DNA from 3 places in the Pseudomonas anguilliseptica genome. Region 2 is predicted to be linked to each of the others. Evidence: predicted binding sites of a transcription regulator. Region 2 holds the regulator's gene; each other region holds the start of a gene.
The links. The regulator sigma-54, encoded in region 2, starts transcription at its own class of promoters, with help from an activator protein. The targets are predictions, from matches to a motif close to ANTGGCATNNANNTTGCTNT.
Positions count from the first base shown of each region.

Region 1: the regulator sigma-54 is predicted to act here: its motif matches at 5,186-5,205, upstream of glnA (glutamate--ammonia ligase).
Region 3: the regulator sigma-54 is predicted to act here: its motif matches at 3,816-3,835, upstream of BLW24_RS21440 (CmpA/NrtA family ABC transporter substrate-binding protein).

Region 1 covers NZ_FNSC01000001.1:1,921,168-1,928,696, forward strand. Annotated here, with positions in the region: gene ntrC (nitrogen regulation protein NR(I)) at 1-1,047, opposite strand, end outside; gene glnL (nitrogen regulation protein NR(II)) at 1,044-2,129, opposite strand; gene BLW24_RS09305 (DUF4124 domain-containing protein) at 2,337-2,954, opposite strand; gene BLW24_RS09310 (DUF4124 domain-containing protein) at 2,957-3,511, opposite strand; gene glnA (glutamate--ammonia ligase) at 3,686-5,092, opposite strand; gene thiI (tRNA uracil 4-sulfurtransferase ThiI) at 5,420-6,874, shown strand; gene typA (translational GTPase TypA) at 7,029-7,529, shown strand, end outside.
Region 2 covers NZ_FNSC01000001.1:869,232-876,760, reverse strand. Annotated here, with positions in the region: gene tldD (metalloprotease TldD) at 1-288, shown strand, start outside; gene yjgA (ribosome biogenesis factor YjgA) at 439-957, opposite strand; gene pmbA (metalloprotease PmbA) at 1,061-2,407, shown strand; gene BLW24_RS04200 (HPr family phosphocarrier protein) at 2,474-2,746, opposite strand; gene rapZ (RNase adapter RapZ) at 2,759-3,616, opposite strand; gene ptsN (PTS IIA-like nitrogen regulatory protein PtsN) at 3,619-4,092, opposite strand; gene hpf (ribosome hibernation-promoting factor, HPF/YfiA family) at 4,108-4,416, opposite strand; gene BLW24_RS04180 (RNA polymerase factor sigma-54) at 4,611-6,125, opposite strand; gene lptB (LPS export ABC transporter ATP-binding protein) at 6,265-6,990, opposite strand; gene lptA (lipopolysaccharide transport periplasmic protein LptA) at 6,993-7,529, opposite strand, start outside; gene lptC (LPS export ABC transporter periplasmic protein LptC) at 7,522-7,529, opposite strand, start outside.
Region 3 covers NZ_FNSC01000001.1:4,375,836-4,383,364, reverse strand. Annotated here, with positions in the region: gene BLW24_RS21455 (polysaccharide lyase family 7 protein) at 1-288, opposite strand, end outside; gene BLW24_RS21450 (ABC transporter ATP-binding protein) at 422-1,216, opposite strand; gene BLW24_RS21445 (ABC transporter permease) at 1,231-2,223, opposite strand; gene BLW24_RS21440 (CmpA/NrtA family ABC transporter substrate-binding protein) at 2,279-3,598, opposite strand; gene BLW24_RS21435 (transcriptional regulator) at 4,112-4,429, opposite strand; gene BLW24_RS21430 (hypothetical protein) at 4,641-5,033, shown strand; gene alaC (alanine transaminase) at 5,069-6,295, opposite strand; gene BLW24_RS21420 (pyridoxal phosphate-dependent decarboxylase family protein) at 6,415-7,529, opposite strand, start outside.

The sequences.
Region 1 (7,529 bases), 1.1 Mb from region 2:
CAGGTAGTCTTCGGTTTCACTTTTCAGCAGCTTGGGCTCGACCGCCAGTTCCAGCGCGGCGCGGCTGAGGAAGTGCCGAGCCAACGTGGGGATGTCTTCGCGGCGATCCGACAGGCGTGGAATATGGATGCGGATCACGTTGAGGCGGTGGAACAGGTCTTCACGGAACTTGCCGGCCTGCACCAGGCTTTCCAGGTTCTGGTGGGTAGCAGCGATGATGCGCACGTCCACTTTGACCGGGGTGTGGCCGCCGACCCGGTAGAACTCGCCGTCGGCCAGTACGCGCAGCAGACGGGTCTGGGTGTCGGCCGGCATGTCGCCGATCTCGTCGAGGAACAGGGTGCCGCCGTCGGCCTGTTCGAAGCGGCCGCGGCGCTGGTTGGTCGCGCCGGTAAACGCGCCTTTTTCGTGGCCGAACAGCTCGGACTCCATCAGGTCCTTGGGGATCGCTGCCATGTTCAGTGCGATAAACGGTGAGGCGGCACGCGGGCTATGGCGGTGCAGGGCGTGGGCTACCAGCTCTTTACCGGTGCCGGATTCGCCGTTGATCAGTACAGTGATGTTGGAGTGCGACAGGCGACCGATGGCGCGGAACACCTCCTGCATGGCCGGCGCTTCGCCGATGATCTCAGGTGTACGTGGCTGCTCGACCGGCACGGCCAGGCTCTGCTGCTCCTGCGCATGCATATTGGCGCGCTTGACCAACGACACCGCCTCGTCGACGTCGAACGGCTTGGGTAGGTATTCGAACGCGCCGCCCTGATAGGACGCTACCGCGCTGTCCAGGTCGGAATGGGCGGTCATGATGATCACCGGCAAGCGCGGATACAGCTCGCGGATGCGCGCCAGCAGGTCGAGGCCGCTGGCACCCGGCATGCGGATGTCAGAAATAATCACGTCCGGCTGCTGGCGGGTTAGTCGGCTGAGCACGCCATCAGCACTGTCAAAGCTCTGGGTGGTCATGCCTTCCTGTTGCAGGGCCTTTTCCAGGACCCAGCGGATGGAGCGGTCGTCATCGACAATCCAGACGGTTTCACTGCGACTCATGACGGAGTTACTCCTTGTTCCAGCGGCAGGAAGATCGAGAACACGGTGTGGCCAGGATGGCTCTCGCACTCGATCAGACCTTGGTGCTGACTGATGATGTTCTGGGTAATAGCCAGGCCCAGGCCGGTGCCGTCGGCACGCCCGCTGACCATGGGGTAGAAGATGGTTTCCTGCAGCTCGGGCGGAATGCCGGGGCCGTTGTCGATAATCTCGATCTTGGTCACCAGGCGATGGCGGCAGTGACCAATGGTGAATTGGCGCAGAGTGCGGGTGCGCAGGGTGATACGTCCCAGGCGCAGATCGCTTTGCCCGGACAGCGCCTGCATGGCATTGCGCACGATATTCAGCACCGCCTGGATCATCTGTTCGCGGTCGATCAGCACATCCGGAATGCTTGGGTCGTAATCGCGCACCAAAATGATGCTGCCCTGGCTTTCCGCTTCCACCAGACTGCCGACACGTTCGAGCACTTCATGCACGTTGGTCAGTGCCAGGGATGGCAGCTTGTTCGAACCGAGTATACGGTCGACCAGGTTTCTTAACCGGTCGGCCTCCTCGATGATCACATTGGTGTAGTCCTTGAGGCTTTCTTCGGGCAGCTCGCGCGCCAGCAATTGCGCCGCACCGCGAATGCCACCCAACGGGTTTTTGATCTCATGGGCCAGGCCGCGCACCAGCAGTTTGGTGGTTTCCTGCTTGGACAGCTGCGCCTCTTCCTTGGTGATGCGCAGCAGGCGGTCACGCGGATGCACTTCTAGTAGCAACAGGGTTTCGCCACGGCTGAGCACCGGCGTCACCGCGTAGTCGACAGTCAGAGTCTGGCCGCTGACCGACGTCACCACCGCTTCGCGTTTGTTGAACGGGTGGGCCTGTTGAACGGCCTGGCGCAGGGCGCTCAGCGCCTCACTGGATTCGGTAAACAGCTCGCTGATGAATTGCCCGTGGCTGCGCTGGCCGCTGACGGCCAGGAGCATCTCCGCTGCCGGGTTCATGTACTCAAGACGCAGGTCGTCGTTGAGCAGCAGCGTGGCAGTGGTCAGGTTGTCCAGCAGCAGGCGGTGCAGTGCGTCGTTGATGATCATATGGGATGTCAGCAGACCCTTGGGTTCCAGCAATGCAGCTGGAAAATGCAAGAAGCAAACCAAAGCCCCGAAAAGAAGCGTGTTTGGCCGTGGGATGCCGGGAATTAGCTGCTTTTCAGCGCAGCCGGGTCGTGCGTGGCGACCCAAAACAGGGAGAGTATAGAAATGCCGGGCAATATGCGCACTGCTTTGGTGCGCAATGCCGGTTTAGATAAATGGAACGAAAGGAATGTCTTTCTTTTCCGGCGGCTTGTCCTTCAGTGGACACTCCGGGCGCACGCCGTAATCGGCTTTCTTGCAGGGATTGACCTTGCGCTTCTGTGCCAGGGATATGCGCAGCATGTGGAACGGTTGAGTGGGCGTACGCTCGATGATGCGTCCCTGCTGGTCGATGATTTCTACCGCCAGCTGATGGGTGCCGCGGTCGATATTTTCCAGCGGGAACACTGGGCTAGTACCTACTTCGCCCACCTGTACACCATCCAGCAGCAGGCGATAGTTGTGTTGGGGGAAAAGTTTCGGTTCGCTGTTGACGCTGACAATCAGGTTGCCGGCGCTGTCGCGGATGGTCGCATCGGGCTGTGGTACCAGAATCCGCAGCAGGCTGTAGCGCTGGCTTGGTTCGGGTGGCGCTTCAATTAGGGGCGCCGTTTGCGTCTGGATGGTCGGCATCGAGTTGCTGGGCGCCAGCTCGACGCGTTCGGCATCGCCCGAGCGGGGCTTATCGGTGAAGACGCGATTCCCTTCGGCATCTATATAGGTGTAGACCTGCGCAACGGCAGGTAGAGCGAGCAGCATCAGGCCGCACAACAGCAGATTGCGCATAGTCAGGGGGCTGGCTTGGGTTTTGGTGGGGGCGGACGCAGGGCCGGGCTGCTGGTGTTGACCCGCTGTACGGTAAAGGTGGCCGTGGCGCTCTGCTGGATCGCTCGCTCGCCGCTGAGCACTTCCACAGCCAGGCTGTGTTCGCCACGATCGGCATTGCTTATCTGCAGGCGCGGTACGTTGCTTGGCTGGCCGTGTGGCTTGCCGTCGAGCAGCAGGCGCAGGCGATGGTTGGTGGCCAGGCGCGGCTGGATATCCACGCCAACGCTGAAGGTGCCGTTGTTGGCACGCATGGCCTCATCGTCGGGGATGCCGGTCAGCTGCAGGGTGCTGTAAGGCGCGGTGTTGTCGACGGGTTCGGGGGTAGTTGCTGCGGGCAGGCTGGGTACTGGCATCGACACGCTATTGGTTTTCGGCAGCTCGACATTCTGTGTCGCCTGGCCTTCCGGTGGCTGGTCGGTGAATACCGTGTTGCCATTGGCGTCGGTGTATTTGTAGATCTGCGCACTGGCCGGCAACGCCAGGCCCAGCAGCAGGCAGATAAGTAGAGGGCGCATGCCTGACTCTCCCTAGTAATGTGCCCTAAGACTTGCACTGGTGAAGCGCTCTGGCAAGCGTGTTGATGGCCGGGCGTGTACCAGCGCAGAAAACTGCGGGGTGAAAGGTGGCTTGTGCCAGGCGCCAGACGCAAAAAGGCCACCCGAAGGTGGCCTCTTGTGTTGCGTGCGGGATTAGACGCTGTAGTACAGGTCGTATTCCAGCGGGTGTACGAAGGTGCGTACTTTGATTTCTTCTTCCGACTTCAGCTCAAGGTAAGCGTCGATGAAGTCGTCGGAGAACACGCCGCCTTTGGTCAGGAACGCACGACCTTTATCCAGCTCTTCCAGGGCTTCTTTCAGGCTGCCGCACACTTGCGGGATCAGCTTGCCTTCTTCTGGTGGCAGGTCGTACAGGTTCTTGTCAGCAGCATCGCCAGGGTGGATCTTGTTCTGGATACCGTCGATACCGGCCATCAGCAGAGCAGCGAAGGCCAGGTATGGGTTGGCAGCTGGATCCGGGAAGCGTGCTTCGATGCGGCGAGCTTTCGGGCTGGAAACGTAAGGGATACGGATCGAAGCCGAACGGTTACGCGCCGAGTAAGCCAGCATTACTGGAGCTTCGAAGCCTGGGACCAGGCGCTTGTAGGAGTTGGTCGACGGGTTGGTGAAGCCGTTCAGTGCTTTACCGTGCTTGATGATGCCGCCGATGAAATACAGGGCAGTATCGGACAGGCCGGCATAGCCTTCGCCGGAGAAGGTGTTCTTGCCATCTTTGGAGATGGACATGTGTACGTGCATACCCGAACCGTTGTCGCCGTACAGTGGCTTCGGCATAAAGGTCGCGGTCTTGCCATAGGCATCGGCCACGTTGTGTACGCAGTACTTCAGGGTCTGAACTTCGTCAGCCTTGGCCACCAGGGTGTTGAACTTCACGCCGATTTCGTTCTGACCGGCGGTCGCCACTTCGTGGTGGTGAACTTCGATGACCAGGCCCATTTCTTCCATGGCATTACACATGGCAGTACGGATTTCGTGGTCATGGTCGCACGGCGGAACCGGGAAGTAGCCGCCTTTGACAGCTGGGCGGTGACCCTTGTTGCCGCCTTCGATGTCGGCGTCGGTGTTCCAGGAGCCCTGTTCGGAGAAGATCTTGAACATGGAGCCAGAGATATCGGACTTGAACTTCACTTCGTCGAAGATAAAGAACTCAGGCTCCGGGCCGACGAATACGGTGTCGCCGATGCCGGTGGTTTTCAGGAACTCTTCGGCGCGCTTGGCGATCGAGCGCGGGTCGCGGTCGTAGCCCTGCATGGTGCTCGGCTCGACGATGTCGCAGACCAGGATCAGGGTCGGCTCTTCGGTGAACGGATCCAGTACAGCGGTTTCGTCAACCGGCATCAGGATCATGTCGGAGGCTTCGATGCCTTTCCAGCCGTGGATGGAGGAGCCGTCGAACATTTTGCCGTGCTCGAAAAATTCGTCGTCCAGGGCGTCGCGTGCCGGCATGGTCACGTGGTGCTGTTTGCCCTTGGTGTCGGTGAAGCGCAGGTCAACCCACTTCACGTCGTGTTCTTTAATCAGTTGAATCGACTTCGACATGCTGTCCTCCAGGTGGATAAGGCTCGAATCATGAGCCCTCAATCAGTTCGGTACGGCTGCGGCATACTCCGCAAGGGCATCCTGCCTCACAAGGGAGCAAATTGCATGCCAGTGCACAGGAATGGGTGTGGGGCCTGAAACTCAGGTTTGGCGGGGGCTGCGCGGCGCTGCCTGATAAATATTTGCACTGTTATGGGTCGCCAAATTTAATGCGTGCACTTAAATGGTGCTTGTTTTGGTCGGGTGAGGATTTTTGATCAAAGCGTGAGCAGTTTCCGCTATAATCCGCGCCCCTGTTTTTTCGCGGCCTCGGCACCCCCTGTTTTCATGAAACTGATCGTTAAAGTCTTCCCGGAAATCACCATTAAAAGTCGGCCGGTGCGTAAGCACTTTATCCGGCAGCTGGCGAAGAACATTCGTTCGGTTTTGCGTGAGTTTGATCCACAGCTGCAAGTCAGTGGTGTGTGGGACAACCTGGAAGTCGAAACCCAGATCAGTGAGCCGAAAACCCTGCAGGCGATGATTGAGCGCCTGAGCTGCACGCCAGGCATCACCCATTTCCTGCAAGTTGATGAATACCCGCTGGGTGACTTCGACGATGTGCTGGAAAAGTGCAAGCTGCACTTCGCCGATCAGATGCCGGGCAAAATCTTCGCCGTGCGCTGCAAGCGCGCCGGCAAGCACGCGTTCAGCTCCATGGATGTCGAGCGCTATGTCGGCAGCCAGTTGCGCCAGCAGTGCGGCGCCGCCGGCATCTCGCTGAAAGATCCGGACGTTGTCGTGCGTATGGAAATCCGCGACCAGCGCTTATTCGTTATTCACCATCAGCACGAAGGCTTGGGCGGTTATCCGCTCGGCTCGCTGGAGCAGACCCTGGTGTTGATGAGTGGTGGTTTTGACTCCACCGTCGCCGCTTATCAGATGATGCGCCGCGGCCTGATCACCCACTTCTGCTTCTTTAATCTTGGCGGCCGCGCCCACGAACTGGGCGTGATGGAAGTGGCGCATTACCTCTGGCAGAAGTTCGGCAGCTCGCAGCGCGTGCTGTTTATCAGCGTGCCGTTCGAGGAAGTGCTGGGCGAGATTCTCGGCAAGGTCGACAACAGCCAGATGGGCGTCATCCTCAAGCGCATGATGCTGCGCGCATCTACGCGTATGGCCGAGCGCCTGCAGATTGATGCGCTGGTTACTGGTGAGGCGATTTCTCAGGTATCGAGTCAGACCCTGCCGAACCTCGCGGTGATCGACTCGGCCACCGATATGCTGGTGCTGCGTCCCCTGCTCGCCAGCCATAAGCAAGACATCATCGACACTGCTACGCGCATCGGCACCGCCGAGTTCGCCAAGCATATGCCGGAGTATTGCGGGGTGATTTCGGTCAATCCGACCACCAAGGCGAAGAAGCTGCGCATTGAGCACGAGGAAAGCCAGTTCGACATGGCCATTCTCGAGCGCGCCCTGGAACGTGCGACCTTGCTGCCGATCGACAAAGTGATCGATGAGCTGGGCAAGGACGTGCAGGTCGAGGAAGTCAGCGAAGCCCTGGCTAGCCATGTGGTCATCGATATTCGCCACCCCGATGCCGCCGAGGACGAGCCGCTCGCCCTGCCTGGCGTCGAGGTCATGGTGCTGCCGTTCTATGCCTTGAACAGCAAGTTCAAGGAGCTGGATGAGGCGCGCCAGTACCTGTTGTATTGCGATAAAGGTGTGATGAGTCGTTTGCACGCCCACCACTTGCTGAGTGAGGGGCATGCCAATGTGCGCGTTTATCGTCCGACATAAGATGCCCGGGTTGAATGGTGGCAGTATCCGCCATCGCCCTCCCGACCTACAGGCGGCGTGATTAACACGCACGCCGCCTGGCAGAAATCGCAATTAGTTAATACTCGCCGCCTAGACTAAGCGGCACACCGAATCCTCTGATCGAGATACACACGTGATCGAAAATCTACGCAACATCGCCATCATTGCCCACGTTGACCATGGTAAGACCACCCTGGTAGACAAACTTCTGCGTCAGTCTGGCACTCTCGAGCGCGGCGAGCTCAACGACGAGCGCGTGATGGACAGCAACGACCAGGAAAAAGAGCGCGGCATTACCATTCTCGCGAAGAACACCGCGATCAACTGGAACGGCTACCACATCAACATCGTCGACACCCCCGGCCACGCCGACTTCGGCGGTGAAGTTGAGCGCGTAATGTCGATGGTTGACTCCGTGCTGCTGCTGGTTGATGCCCAAGACGGCCCGATGCCACAGACCCGTTTCGTGACCAAGAAGGCTTTCGAAGCCGGCCTGCGTCCAATCGTGGTCATCAACAAGGTTGACCGTCCAGGCGCACGTCCGGACTGGGTTCTGGACCAGATCTTCGACCTGTTCGACAACCTCGGCGCCACCGAAGAGCAGCTGGACTTCAAAGTTGTCTACGCCTCGGCC
Region 2 (7,529 bases):
TGCGCCAACCTTGGCGGTGGTCAGGTCGATATCACCAGTGGCAAGTTCGTGTTTTCCACCAGCGAGGCCTACCTGATCGAGGACGGCAAGATCACCGCGCCGGTCAAAGGTGCCACCCTGATCGGCAATGGCCCGGAAGCCATGAGCAAGGTGTCGATGGTTGGTAACGATCTGGCGCTGGATAGCGGCGTGGGCACCTGCGGCAAGGACGGCCAGTCGGTACCGGTTGGCGTGGGCCAGCCGACGCTGAGGATTGATGCGATTACGGTAGGCGGGACAGGGGCGTAGGTTGGGTTGAGGAGCATGCGACGAAGCCCAACATGGAGCGCGTAGCGCTCCGCTCGGCGGTCACGCTTGTATGCGTTGTGGTTGTTTGCGATTGCAATGTTGGGCTTCGCGGAGCTCAGCCCAACCTACGGGTTGCGGTCTGGAATGGAGTTAGCGCAAGCCGCGCTGGGTTTCGTCCAGCTTGCGGATGTACTTGAAGATTTTGCGGGAAGCGGCCGGCGCTTTGTTCTGCGCCAGTTCGTGCTGGCCCTGACGGATCAGCTGACGCAGGTGCTGGCGGTCGGCGTCGGGGTATTCGCCGACGAATTTTTCCAGAGTGTCGTCGCCGCCGTTGAGCAAGCGGTCGCGCCAGCGCTCCAGGTTGTGAAAGCGTTCGTTGTACTGGCGCGTTGAGGCGTCCAGCTGGTCAAGCAGGGTCAGGATGGCGGGGATATCCTGGTCGCGCATCAAGCGGCCGATAAACTGCACATGGCGCTTCTTCGCGGAGTTGGCGGTGTGTTTGGGCGCTTCGGCCAGCGCGCGGCGCAGCTCGTCGGTCAGCGGCAGCTTGTTTAGCAGGTCGGGTTTCAGGGTGGTCAGGCGTTGCCCCAGATCCTGTAGCGCATGTAACTCGCGCTTGACCTGGGTTTTGCTCTTCTCGCCGGAGAAGTCGTCAAGGTATTCAGACATGGTGGCGGTCCAGTGGAAAACGCCAACATGATAGCAGCAAGTTTCCAGCTGTAAGCGTCTGGCCTGTGTGGCCGCGTTTGCCGCTTATCGTTCAGGAGTTCTTATGAGTGCAGTAGACATCGTCGGCCCCCAGGCTGTGCCGCATTTGCAGGCGCAGGTGGAGCAGATTATTGCCGAGGCCAAAAAACAGGGCGCGAGTGCCTGCGAGGTGGCCGTCTCGGTGGAACAGGGCTTGTCCACCACGGTGCGCCAGGGTGAAGTGGAAACGGTCGAGTTCAACCGCGATCAGGGTTTTGGCATCACCCTGTATGTCGGTCAGCGCAAGGGCTCGGCCAGCACCTCGGCGAGTGGCGAGGCAGCGATTCGCGAAACCGTCGCGGCGGCCCTGGCGATTGCCAAGCATGCCTCCGAAGATGAGTGCGCTGGCCTGGCCGATGCTGCGCTGATGGCCCGTGAGCTGCCGCAGCTGGATCTGTATCACGCCTGGTCGATCACGCCGGAGCAGGCCATCGAGCAGGCCTTGAGCTGCGAGGCAGCGGCCTTTGCGGTCGATCAGCGGATCAAGAACGCCGATGGCACCACGCTGAATACCCACCAGGGTTGCCGGGTCTACGGCAATAGCCATGGCTTTGTCAGCGGCTATGCCAGCACGCGGCACAGCCTGAGCTGCGTGATGATCGCCGAGGATGGCGGACAGATGCAGCGCGATTACTGGTACGACGTTAATCTCCAGGGCGAGTTGCTGGCCGATGCCGGCAGCATTGGCCGCCGCGCTGCCGAGCGTGCGGTAAGTCGTTTGGGCGCGCGTCCGGTGCCGACCTGTGAAGTGCCAGTACTGTTCTCCGCCGAGTTGGCGACAGGTTTGTTTGGTAGTTTCCTGGCGGCGATTTCCGGCGGCAATTTATACCGTAAATCATCCTTTCTTGAAGGTTCCCTCGGCCAACAGCTGTTCCCCGAGTGGCTGAAGATCGATGAGCGCCCGCATATTCCTCGTGCGCTTGGCAGTGCAGCCTTCGATGGTGACGGTCTGGCGACTTACGCCAAATCATTTGTCGAGCGCGGTGAACTGTTGTCCTATGTGCTCGGCACCTATTCCGGGCGCAAGCTGGGTATGCCCAGCACCGCCAACTCCGGCGGCGTGCATAACCTGTTTGTCAGCCATGGCGATGAAGACCAGAAGGCGCTGCTCAAGCGTATGGGGCGTGGCTTGCTGGTGACCGAACTGATGGGCCAGGGGCTGAATATGGTCACCGGTGACTATTCGCGCGGCGCCGGTGGTTACTGGGTGGAGAACGGCGAAATCCAGTTCCCGGTGCAGGAAGTCACCATCGCTGGCAACTTGCGTGACATGTTCAAGCAGATTGTTGCAGTCGGTAATGATCTGGAGCTGCGCAGCAATATCCGCACCGGTTCAGTGCTGATCGAGCGGATGACGGTGGCTGGCAGTTGATTCCGCGTGTATGAAAAAGGGGCTGTCGCGTAGGCGTTCAGCCCCTTTTTATTGTCTCTCGATCAGCTATTCGCCTTCGTCGAAGTAGTTGTTGATCAGCTCGCTCAGGGCTTGCAGTGCCTCGTCGTCTTGCTCACCTTCGGTGTGCAGGTACACGGCGGTGCCTTTGCCTGCAGCGAGCATCATCACCGCCATGATGCTTTTGCCGTCGACCAGGCTCTCAGGGGTGCGGCCGACCTTGACCTGGCAGGGAAAACGCCCGGCGACGCCGACAAACTTGGCCGCTGCGCGGGCGTGCAGGCCAAGCTTGTTGATAATGGTGATTTCGCAGGCGGGCATCGCGGCAATTCCTTAACTGAGGTCGCGGTGGCGAGTCTGAACGTTTTTCAGGATGGGTTTGAGGGTTTCGCCCAAGCGGTTGGCCAGGTACACCGAGCGGTGATGGCCGCCGGTGCAGCCAATCGCCACCGTAACGTAGGCGCGGTTGCTGGCAGCAAAGCGTGGTAGCCATTTGGTCAGGTAGGCGAGGATGTCCTGGTACATGTCCTCGACATCGGCCTGGGCCGAGAGGTAGTCGACTATCGGCTGGTCGAGCCCAGAGAAATCGCGCAAGCCCGGCTTCCAATAGGGATTGGGCAGGCAGCGCACATCGAATACCAGATCAGCATCCACCGGCATGCCGCGTTTAAAGCCAAAGGACTCAATCAGAAACGCAGTGCCGGGCTCAGGTTGATTGAGCAGGCGCAACTTGAGGCTGTCGCGCAGCTGATACAGATTGAGGTGGGTGGTGTCGATTTTTAGGTCGGCCAGATCGATTATCGGCCCGAGCAGCAGGCTTTCATCGGCGATGGCTTCCGCCAGCGAGCGGCTCTCGTTGGTCAGTGGGTGACGTCGGCGGGTTTCCGAGAAACGCTTGAGCAGGGTTTCTTCGTCAGCATCCAGGTAGATCACATCACACTTGATATGCCGTGCGCGAACTTCGTCAAGCAGCTCGGGAAAGCGCTTGAGATGGCTCGGCAGGTTGCGTGCATCAATCGACACTGCGACCTGTGGGTGCAGTAGCTCTGTGTGCAGCAGAGCACGCTCGGCCAGTTCAGGTAGCAGGCCGGCCGGTAGGTTGTCGATGCAGTAGAAACCGTTGTCCTCAAGTACATCGAGGGCGGTGCTCTTCCCGGAGCCGGAGCGACCGCTAACGATGATCAGGCGCATGCTCAGGCTCGGTTGAGTTGGCTTTGTACGTCCACGACCACCTGGTACAGGGCTTCGCTGCTTTCGGCTTGGCGCAGGCTGGCGCGCACATCGCTGCGGTCTAGCATGCTGGCGATCTGCCGAAGCAGCTCTAGGTGAGCATCGGTGGCCGCTTCGGGCACCAGCAGGACAAACAGCAGGTCCACAGGCGCGCCGTCGATGGCGTCGAAGTCTACGGCGGAGTCCAGGCGCAGCAAGGCACTGATCGGCGCGGTGCAACCGGGCAGGCGACAGTGCGGAATGGCAATGCCATTACCGAAACCGGTCGAGCCTAGTTTTTCCCGGGCAATCAGGCTTTCGAAGATGTCTTGGCCATCCAGGTCAGGCAGCTCGCGCGCCACCAGGTTGGCAATCTGTTCGAGGACACGTTTTTTGCTGCCGCCCGGCACGTTCACCAGGGAACGGCCGGGGGGCAGGATGGTTTCAAGTCGGATCATAGGAGATAGACGATGTCAGCGGGCCATAGCGCCCTGTTGACGGTCGAGCTGTTTTTCCTTGTGTTTGATGAGTTGTCGGTCGAGTTTATCAGTCAGTAGATCGATGGCTGCGTACATGTCTTCATGTTCGGCATTGGCGACGACTTCGCCGCCGGCAATGTGCAGGGTCGCTTCGATTTTCTGTTTGAGCTTCTCGACCTCCATGGTGACTTGCACGTTGGTAATCTTGTCGAAGTGGCGCTCCAATCGGCCGAGTTTTTCGGCGATGTAGTCGCGCAGGGCGTCGGTCACATCCAGCTGGTGTCCACTGATGTTGACTTGCATACCGCTTTCTCCTTGTTGCCGTGTGTAAGAGGCAGGCGAGAGGCCTGCCGCCGGAACACTTTGGCGTGGAAGACTCTGACAGAACGAGCCTGGCACGGCCGCTAATTGCTTGTTGGCAGTATGGCTGCTTTTGCGAAAAGGCGTGGCCGGGAGTGTTCTGTGCAGTGCGATCTGTCTTCCTTCTTCGTGCCGCCTTAGATCAATCGTTTGCGCTCACTGGAAGGCGCTATTCCGAGGGATTCACGGTACTTGGCGACCGTGCGGCGGGCTACTTGAATGCCCTGTGCCTCCAGTAAACCAGCGATCTTGCTGTCACTCAACGGCTTTTTCGCATTTTCCGCGGCGACCAGTTTTTTGATGATGGCGCGGATCGCCGTGGACGAGCATTCGCCGCCTTCGGAGGTGCTGACGTGGCTGGAAAAGAAATATTTCAGCTCGTAAATACCGCGCGGGGTGTGCATAAATTTCTGTGTGGTCACCCGCGAAATAGTCGACTCGTGCATGCCCACAGCTTCAGCAATATCGTGCAGCACCAGGGGTTTCATCGCCTCATCGCCGTAGTCGAGGAAACCACGCTGATGTTCGACGATCTGCGTGGCAACCTTCATCAGAGTTTCGTTACGACTTTGCAGGCTTTTGATAAACCAGCGCGCTTCTTGCAGCTGGTTACGCATAAAAGTGTTGTCGGCGCTGGAGTCGGCGCGCTTCACAAAACCGGCGTACTGCGCGTTGACCCGCAGGCGTGGCATAGCTTCCTGGTTGAGCTCCACCAGCCAGCGTTCGTTGTGTTTGCGCACGATTACATCGGGCACCACGTATTCCGGCTCACTGGATTCGATTTGCGAGCCAGGGCGCGGGTTGAGGCTTTGAATCAGGTCGATAACCTGGCGCAGCTCATCTTCCTTGAGCTTCATGCGGCGCATCAGCTGGCTGTAGTCGCGGCTGCCGAGAAGATCAAGGTAGTCGCTGGCCAGACGCTGGGCTTCGCTCAGCCATGGGGTTTTCGCCGGCAGCTGGCGCAGTTGCAGGAGCAGGCACTCGCCCAGGTTGCGCGCGGCGATGCCGGTAGGCTCGAACTGCTGGATGCGGTGCAGCACGGCTTCGACTTCGTCGAGCTCAATATCCAGTTCCGGATCGAAGGCTTCGACGACTTCTTCCAGGCTTTCCTCCAGGTAGCCCTGGTCATTGATGCAGTCGATCAGGGTGGCCGCAATCAGGCGATCCTTGTCGGACATAGGCGCCAGGTTGAGCTGCCATAGCAGGTGGCTTTGCAGGCTCTCGCCGCTGGAGGTGCGTGTGGTGAAATCCCACTCGTCGTCGTCATTGGTGCTGCTGGGCAGGCTGCTGGCGCTGGTTTGGTAGATGTCTTCCCAGGCGGTATCGACGGGCAGCTCATTAGGAATACGTTCGCCCCAATCACCTTCTTCCAGGTTGTCCACGGTCTGCGTGGCTTCCTGGTAGTTGGTTTCCTGATAGGGCGCTTCGGGCTGTTCGCTGGGGCTGGCGCTTTCTGCACCATCGGCCATAGGGTCCGAATTGTCGAAATCATCGCCATCTTCCTGGCGTTCGAGCATCGGGTTGGACTCCAAGGCCTCCTGGATCTCTTGCTGCAGATCCAGGGTCGACAGTTGGAGCAGGCGGATGGCCTGTTGCAGCTGCGGCGTCATCGTCAGCTGCTGGCCCATTCTCAGGACTAGCGATGGTTTCATTGCAGACCTTATTTACCGGCGTCTGTGCGCAATCCACTACAGGGCGTTTTCAAAAAAGCGCCACTAGGAAGCAAATTATATGCCTGACTTTAAGGGTTTTGCCTAGCCTTGGCTGCAGCCGGCTTGAGAAAAGCTGTGGTTACAGCCGGAACTCATGCCCCAGGTAAACTTCTTTGACTGTCTGGTTGGCCAGAATAGTCTCGGCATCACCCTCTGCAATCAGTTGACCATCGCTGACGATATAGGCGGTTTCGCAGATATCCAGGGTCTCGCGCACGTTGTGATCGGTGATCAATACACCGATGCCCTTGGCCTTGAGGTGATGGATGATCTGCTTGATATCGCCCACGGAAATCGGGTCGACACCGGCGAAGGGTTCGTCGAGCAGGATGAACTTGGGGTTGGTCGCCAAAGCGCGGGCAATTTCCACGCGGCGGCGCTCACCACCAGACAGGCTCATGCCAAGGTTGTCGCGGATATGGCTGATATGGAATTCCTGCAGCAGCCCCTCAAGTTCCTTGCGGCGTGCAGCGCCATCTAGGTCCTTGCGGGTTTCCAGGATGGCCATGATGTTGTCGGCCACGCTTAGTTTGCGGAATATCGAGGCTTCCTGCGGCAGGTAGCCAATACCGGCGCGAGCGCGGCCATGCATGGGCTGATGACTGACGTCGAGATCGTCGATCAGCACGCGGCCCTGGTCGGCCTGAACCAGGCCAACGATCATGTAGAAGCAGGTGGTCTTACCGGCCCCGTTGGGGCCAAGTAGGCCGGCGATCTGTCCGCTGTCGATGCTCAAGCTGACGTCGCGCACGACCTGACGGCCTTTGTAGCTCTTGGCCAAGTGCTGGGCTTTCAATGTGGCCATTATTACTGCGCCTGCTGGTCGGCTGGTTTGTTCTTCGGCTGGATCACCATGTCGATGCGCGGACGTGGCGCAGTGACATTGGTGCCTGTGGCGCGGCCGGCGTTGACGATCTGGCGCTGGGTGTCATAGGCGATTTTCTCGCCTTCGAAGGTGTTGCCTTCCTGAATCACCTTGGCCTGATCAATCAGTACCACGCGCTCGTTGGCCATAAAGTACTGGATGGTCAGGCCGTAGGCCTTGACGATCTGCTTGTCGGCTGACGGCAGTTGCTCGTAGTAGGCCGGCTTGCCGACGGAGGTAAATACCTCGACATCGCCCTGGGCATTCTGGGTGATGGTCACGGTGTCGCCGGTGACCTTCATGGTGCCCTGGGTGATAACTACGTCACCGCGATAGACAGCAACGCCTTGCTTGTCATCCAGCTCCGCGCTGTCAGCCTGGATACGGATTGGCTGTTCGCGGTCGGATGGCAGAGCCCAGGCGCTGACACTTCCGAGTGCGGCGCTGAGGCTGAGTAGTAGGGGGAGGGTGTTAACGAG
Region 3 (7,529 bases), 3.5 Mb from region 2:
CCTGCTCGGCACCTGATTGACCGTCAACACCGCGCTCAGGTAGCTGTCGGTGCTGGCGTGATACCAGTTGCTCAGGCTGCCATCGGCCTGGGTTTCACGCAGTTCGCTGCGTGGGTAGCGGGCGTCGGTGGTGCGCGAGCCGTTGACTGGTACCCAGAAGGTCACACTGTTATCGGCGTTGCGGCGGAAATACTGGCCGCTGTAACCATTGTTCAGGCGGGCTGTGCTGATGGTGCTCGGCGCGGGTGCGCTGGGCACGGAGAGATTCCAGGTAGTGAGGTCGAGCACTGGTGGGCCTTAGTGAAGAGGGGGGACTCCTGTTCGTCGAATATCACTGGATGAAGTTCAATCAGCCTGATCGGCGGCTAATCGTCTTTGCCGTCGCGCCAGGCAGGGGGAGCGCGACGGGCAAATCCGTGCCTCACGCAGCCGGACGTTGCTGTTTCTGATAGAGGAACTCCAACACGGCGGCGCGGTATTCGTGGTAGCGCGAGTCATGGGCCAAGGCAATGCGATCACGTGGGCGCTGCAGTTCCACCTGAAGAATCTCGCCGACACTGGCCGCCGGGCCGTTGCTCATCATCACAATGCGGTCGGACAGCAGCACGGCCTCGTCGACATCGTGGGTGATCATGATCACGGTATTGCCGAGGTCGGCGTGGATCTCCATCAGCGAGTCCTGCAGGTGGGCGCGGGTCAGGGCGTCCAGCGCGCCGAAGGGTTCGTCCATCAGCAATACCTTGGGCTGCATGGCCAGGGCGCGGGCGATGCCGATGCGCTGTTTCATTCCGCCAGATATCTCGTTAGGGCGCTTGTCCTTGGCGTGCATCATGTGCACCAGTTGCAGGTTGTGTTCGATCCAGTCGCGCATTTCGCTGCGCGATTTCTTGCCCTGGAACACCTGGCGAACCGCCAATTCGACGTTCTGGTAGCAGCTTAGCCAGGGCAGTAGGCTGTGGTTCTGGAACACCACCGCGCGCTCGGGGCCAGGCTCGTCGACTTCGCGGCCGTCAAGGATAACCCCGCCGGTGGTGGCCTTGTAGAGACCGGCGACTATGTTCAGTACGGTGGACTTACCGCAGCCGGAGTGGCCGATCAGGGAAACGAATTCGCCCTTGTTGATACGCAGATTGACGTTCTGCAGCGCACGGTACAGTCCCTTGTCGGTGGGAAAATCGATGCCGACGCCGGTCAGTTCGAGGTGTGAATGGCTCATGGGAAGTCTCCTGATTAGCGCAGTACGGCATTCTTGTCCCAGCTGAACTGGCGTTGCAGCAGGAGCATAAGGCGGTCGAGGGCAAAGCCGATCAGGCCGATGACGATCACCGCCACCATGATCCGACCGAGGGAGTTGGAGCTGCCGTTCTGGAATTCATCCCAGATGAACTTACCCAGGCCCGGGTTCTGCGCCAGCATCTCGGCTGCGATCAGTACCATCCAGCCGGTGCCGAGCGACATGCGCAGGCCGGTAAAAATCATCGGCACTGCGGCGGGCAGGACGATGCGTCTTACATGCGACAGTGGCGACAGGCTCAGCACCTTACTGACGTTGTTCAGATCCTGTTCGATGCTGGCCACGCCCACCGTGGTGTTGATCACCGTCGGCCACAGGCAGCACAGCGCCACAGTGATAGCCGAGGTCAGGAAAGATTTGGCGAATAGTGGGTCGTCGCTGACATACAGCGCGCTGACCAGCATGGTCACCAGCGGCAGCCAGGCCAGTGGGGATACCGGTTTAAACACCTGGATCAGCGGGTTGATGACGGTGTAGATGCTCTTGCTCAGGCCGCAAACGATGCCCAGTGGAATGGCGATCAGCGAGGCGATGACAAAGCCGGCCATCACGGTGTAGAGGCTGGTGAAGATCTGCTGGATAAAGGTTGGCTTGCCGGTATAGGGGCGCACTTTTATCTCGGCGTCGGGTTTTTTCGCCAGCAGGGTGGCGTTACGCGCATCCTGGCGCTCATAGAAGGTTTGAGCTTTTTCACGCTCCTTGAAATGGGCGCTTACCAGGCCGGAAAACTGTTCGGAGACCTGCACTGGGCCGGGGAATTGGCCAAGGCTGGTCTGAATATTGTTAGCCAGCAATTGCCAGCACAGCAGGAAGCCGATGATGCCCAGCATGGGTAATACCAGGGCCGGTGTCCAACGCTTGAAGAGCGCACTACTGCGAGCTGTTTTCAGTGTTTCGGTAATCGGGGTGGCGACGCTCGGATTGCTCATCGTCCTATCCTCTTTGTTAGGAGGGAGCCGGCGTACCGGCCCCGGGAGTACCTGGTTAGATCTGCGTGTCGCCCTTCAGACCGATCTCGAACTGCTCGAGGTAGGCATTAGGCTTGCGACCGTCGTAAGGCACATCGTCGATGGTGTCGGTCAGCGCTGCACGAAAGCCATCGTCATCGGCCGGCGGGAAATCGCTGGCGCTGAACTTGCCTTCTGCCACCAGTTCGGCAGCGGCTTCACGATAGATATCTGGCAGATAGACCTTCTTGGCCATCTCCAGGTACCAGCTGTCCGGCTTGGCTTCGGCGATCTGGCCCCAGCGGCGCATCTGTGTCAGGTACCACACGGCATCGGAGTAGTAGGGATAGGTGGCGTGGTAGCGGAAAAACACGTTGAAGTCTGGCACCTCGCGCTTGTCACCCTTCTCGAACTCGAAGGTGCCGGTCATCGAGTTGGCGATCACTTTGGCGTCGGCGCCGACGTACTCAGGACGGGAAAGGATCTCCACGGCTTCCTGGCGGTTGGCGTTGTTGTCTGCGTCCAACCACTGGCCGGCGCGAATCAGCGCCTTGACCACGCGCTTGTGCGTTTCCGGGTTGGCGTCGGCCCAGCTCTTGGATACGCCGAAGACTTTCTCCGACATGTTCTTGCGGATGGAGTAGTCGGCGACTACCGGCACGCCAATGCCCTTGAACACGGCCGCCTGGTTCCACGGCTCGCCAACGCTGTAGCCGTGGATGGTGCCGGCTTCCAAGGTGGCGGGCATCTGCGGCGGCGGGGTTACCGAAAGCAGAGCCTTGGCGTCGATCTGGCCGCTGGTGTCGCCTTTGTGCGGGGCGTAATAGCCCGGGTGGATGCCGCCGGCAGCGAGCCAGTAGCGCAGTTCGTAGTTATGCGTGGACACCGGAAACACCATGCCCAGGTTGAAGGACTTGCCGCCGGCGTTGAACTTCTCGATCACCGGCTTCAGGGCGTCGGCCTTGATCGGGTGCACAGGTTTGCCGCCTTCCATCGGCACGTGCTTCTTCATCTCCTCCCAGACTGCATTGGAGACGGTGATGGCGTTGCCGTTGAGGTCCATGGTAAACGCGGTGACCACGTCGGCCTTGGTGCCGAAACCGATGGTGGCGCCGATCGGTTGGCCGGAGAGCATGTGTGCGCCGTCCAGTTCGCCGTCGATCACCCGATCCAGCAGCACTTTCCAGTTGGCCTGGGCTTCTAGGGTGACGTACAGACCTTCATCTTCGAAGAAACCTTTCTCGTAGGCGATGGCCAACGGCGCCATATCGGTCAGTTTGATAAAGCCAAACTTCAGCTCGTCTTTCTCCGCTTCAGCGGCGAGGGCCATTTGCAGGCTTAGCGGTGACAGCATCATGGCCGCGGCACAGCCTAGGCCAGTTAACGTTTTCTTCAGTAGTGAACGGCGAGCAATGGAGTTGCGCATAGTGCTTCCTCAAGTCCCAGAAACGAAAAAAGACGTCGCAGACATCGCCGCCAGTAATGGCGGGGTGTCTTTGACGTCTTTGTCAATTCGTCCTGATCACCGCCGTTGGCGATCTGAAGACGGGTGTTGGCTAGTGCCTGAGGGTGAATAAGCAAAGGGCTTGCCAGCTTTAGCTGGCGACTGCTACGGCGCGTTTGGGATGGTGTTGTGACGGTAAGTAATGATTTATAAATAGGCTTATATATCTATATAAATCAGTTAGTTACTTACTGTATCTAGTAATAACTTTAAGTTCAAATTTCATGGCGATGTCTTCCTGAAGTTGGCCCATATCGCTCTGCCGCAGATTCTGCGAGCCAATGCTGTGCATGGCTAACTGCTGCCAAGCGCTTTTGCTTCGCCTTGGTGCCGGGGGCGCCCAGGTGTTGATCGCGTACCGCTAGCTTAGCGGGACAGCGATTTACCCTGAGCTTCCTCGACAAATTCCTTGAGCCAGCGCAGCACCTCCACCGCCTCCCAGCGCGAGGGGTCGAACATGGCATAGGCCAGGCCCTGATAACCGACTACATCCAGCTGGCGGTGATAGCCGGCGCGCTGCAGCAAGGCTTCGATCTCGGCAAAGCAGGTGTTGAAGTGCACTCGGGAAAACGGCGTTTTACCCTCGGTAACGATGCCTTCAAGCTGCAATTCATTGACTGTGGCCCGGACTTTTTCCAAAGGCATGCGGTTTACGCTGTGTTTCAGCTGCAGTACGTCGAGCATCTGGGTACTCCTGTTAATGCCTTGTATGGGCCCGATCTGCCGGGCGGTATGGTTGGCTGGATGGCATAGCCAAGGGTAATCGAAAAATACTGTACAAATAAACAGTATTCGATAATAGTAAGCCCAAGGCCTTAACCGGCACCTACTCGATCACTCGCGCCATCTGCCCGCAAAGCCAATGGCTACAGGCACTGCAGAGGAGTCACTAACAATGCAACAGATGCTGATGACAATTGTGCTGTTGGGTCTTTTGGCTGGCTGTGCGCAGCCGCAGCTTGAGCAACCCAGGGCCAATGGCACCTACCTGGTGATTGAGAACGGCCTGGCTTGGGCCGTGCTGGTATCCGACGGAAAGCGCGTGGAAGAGCAGGGCACGGTGGTGGATGTGATCAGGCAGCCGAGCGAGAATTCTGCCGTGGCGGCCAGTTATGTGATTGAAACGGCCAACTGCGGCCGCGTGCAGTGGCTGAGCGAACGCTCGGATGCGGCGGATGGCATGACCAACCTGATGTCGCTGCACAGCAACAATCAACTCGGGCAGAGTGGCTGCGTCATCAGCAGTGGTCTAAGCAAGGTTTGGACGGTGCTGGATTACTCCGGCTGAAACGAAAGAGGGCACCCTAAGGTGCCCTCTTTTTGCTACTCGTCGGCCTTGGCCTTCTTGGCGGGTAACAGACCGTCTGCGCGGAACATCGTTTTTATCCCGCGAATCGCCTGACGGGTGCGGTCCTGGTTTTCGATCAGGGCAAAGCGCACATGGTCATCACCGTAGTCGTCAAAGCCGATACCTGGCGAGACGCAGACCTTGGCCTCCAGCAGCAGCTTCTTGGCGAACTCCAGCGAGCCGAGCTGCGCGTACTGCTCGGGAATTTTTGCCCAGACATACATCGAGGCTTTCGGATTTTCGACCATCCAGCCCAGCTCGTGCAGGCCTTTGACCAGCAGATTGCGGCGCTGGCGGTATTGCTCGGCGATATCGCGCACACATTGCTGATCACCTTCCAGCGCGGCAATCGCCGCCACCTGCAGCGGGGTGAAGGTGCCGTAGTCGTGGTAACTCTTGATCCGCGCCAGGGCGCTGACCAGCTCCTTGTTACCGACCATGAAGCCGATGCGCCAGCCGGCCATGTTGTAGCTTTTGGACAGGGTGAAGAACTCCACGGCAATGTCTTTGGCGCCCGGCACCTGCATGATCGACGGGGCTTTCCAGCCGTCGTAGACGATATCGGCGTAGGCCAGGTCGTGGATCACCAGCACGTCATATTGTTTGGCCAGAGCCACCACGCGCTCGAAGAAGTCCAGCTCCACGCACTGTGCAGTGGGGTTGGAGGGGAAGCCGAGGATCATCATCTTCGGCTTGGGGATCGACTCGCGAATCGCCCGTTCCAGCTCGGCGAAGAAGTCCACGCCGGGAATCAGCGGTACCGAACGCACCTGTGCGCCAGCGATTACCGCGCCGTAGATATGAATCGGGTAGCTGGGGTTGGGTACCAGTACCGTGTCGCCATGATCCAGGGTGGCCAGCATCAAGTGCGCCAGACCTTCCTTGGAACCGATAGTGACGATGGCTTCGCTTTCCGGGTCGATCTCGACTTCGTAGCGGTCCTTGTACCAGCGCGAGATGGCGCGGCGCAGGCGCGGGATACCGCGGGAAGTGGAGTAGCCGTGGGTGTCTTCACGCTGGGCGACCTGCACCAGTTTTTCGACGATATGCGGCGGCGTAGGGCCATCCGGGTTGCCCATGCTGAAGTCGATGATGTCTTCGCCACGGCGACGCGCGGCCATCTTCAATTCGGCAGTGATGTTGAAAACGTAGGGGGGGAGTCGATCTATGCGCGCAAAGCGGCGCGAAGCTTGGTCAGCCATGCTTTCCTCGGATACGTAAGCGCCCGGAACCGTCCGAGCGACGTTGGCCAGTGCGCTGGCCAGGCGGCGAAGATAAGCGCTGCTGCAGAGCTTTGTCGAGCCCCATAGCAACGCTGGTTTCAGGTCGGAATCTGTCGTTTCAGGCGCAGCAGCAAATCGGCCAGCAGTTCGATATCGGCATCCATGGTGCGCCACGACGAGACGCTCAGGCGAAAGGCCGGGCGGCCCTGCCAAATTGTCGGGCCGAACCAGACTTCGCCGCTGGCCTGCGCCGCTTCGCGAATGGCCACGGTCTGTGCGTCGTTATCGCCGCGCACCAGTACCTGATTGAGTACTACACGGTTGAGTACGGGGTAACCGCCATCGCGCAGGCGCTCGGCCAGCCGACCGGCCTGGCGAATATGCCGGTCGATCAGTTCGCGCAGGCCATCGCGGCCGAGGCTGGCCAGTGCCGCCCAGATCGCCACGCCGCGGGCGCGGCGGGAGAACTCCAGGGTCAGGTTCTTCTGCGCGTCTTTGCTCGCGCTGGCATAGGCGGCGTCGCTGTTCATCGCCGTGGCCAGGGCATCGGCATCACGGCAGATGGTCATGGCGCCGTCGTAGGGGGTGTTTAGCCACTTGTGGCCGTCGCAGGTCCAGCTGTCGGCCAGCTCCACGCCAGTGGCCAGATGCGCAGAAGAGGAGGCGCGGGCCCATAGGCCGAAGGCGCCGTCGACATGCACCCAGGCTCCGACGGCCTTGGCTCTGGGGATCAGCTCGGCGAACGGGTCGAATTCGCCGGTGTTCACCTCGCCGGCTTGCAGGCAGAGGATGCTCAGGTCATCTAGAGCCGGCAGCTGCGCCGGGTCGATGCGGCCTTGGGCGCCGGTGGGGGCGACAATCAGCCGGTTTATGCCGAAACCGAGGATGCGAAGGGCCTTCTTCACCGTGATGTGGCAGGTGGCGGAAACTACTACGCGCACTTCCGGCGCACCAATCAGGCCATCGCCATCGAAGTCCCAGCCTTTGCGCGCCAGCAGTGCGCGGCGCGCGGCCGACAGGCTGGCCAGGGTGCAGGCGGTGGCGCTGGTGCCGAAGCCGACGGCGCTGCTACGCGGCAGATCGAGAGCATCCAGTACCCAGCGTCCGGCGGTGCGCTCCAGCACATCGGCGACCGGCGCATTGTCGAAGGAGGAAGCGCACTGGTCCCAGGCCAGCACCATGCGTTCCGCTGCGGCGGCTGCGGGTAGGGCGG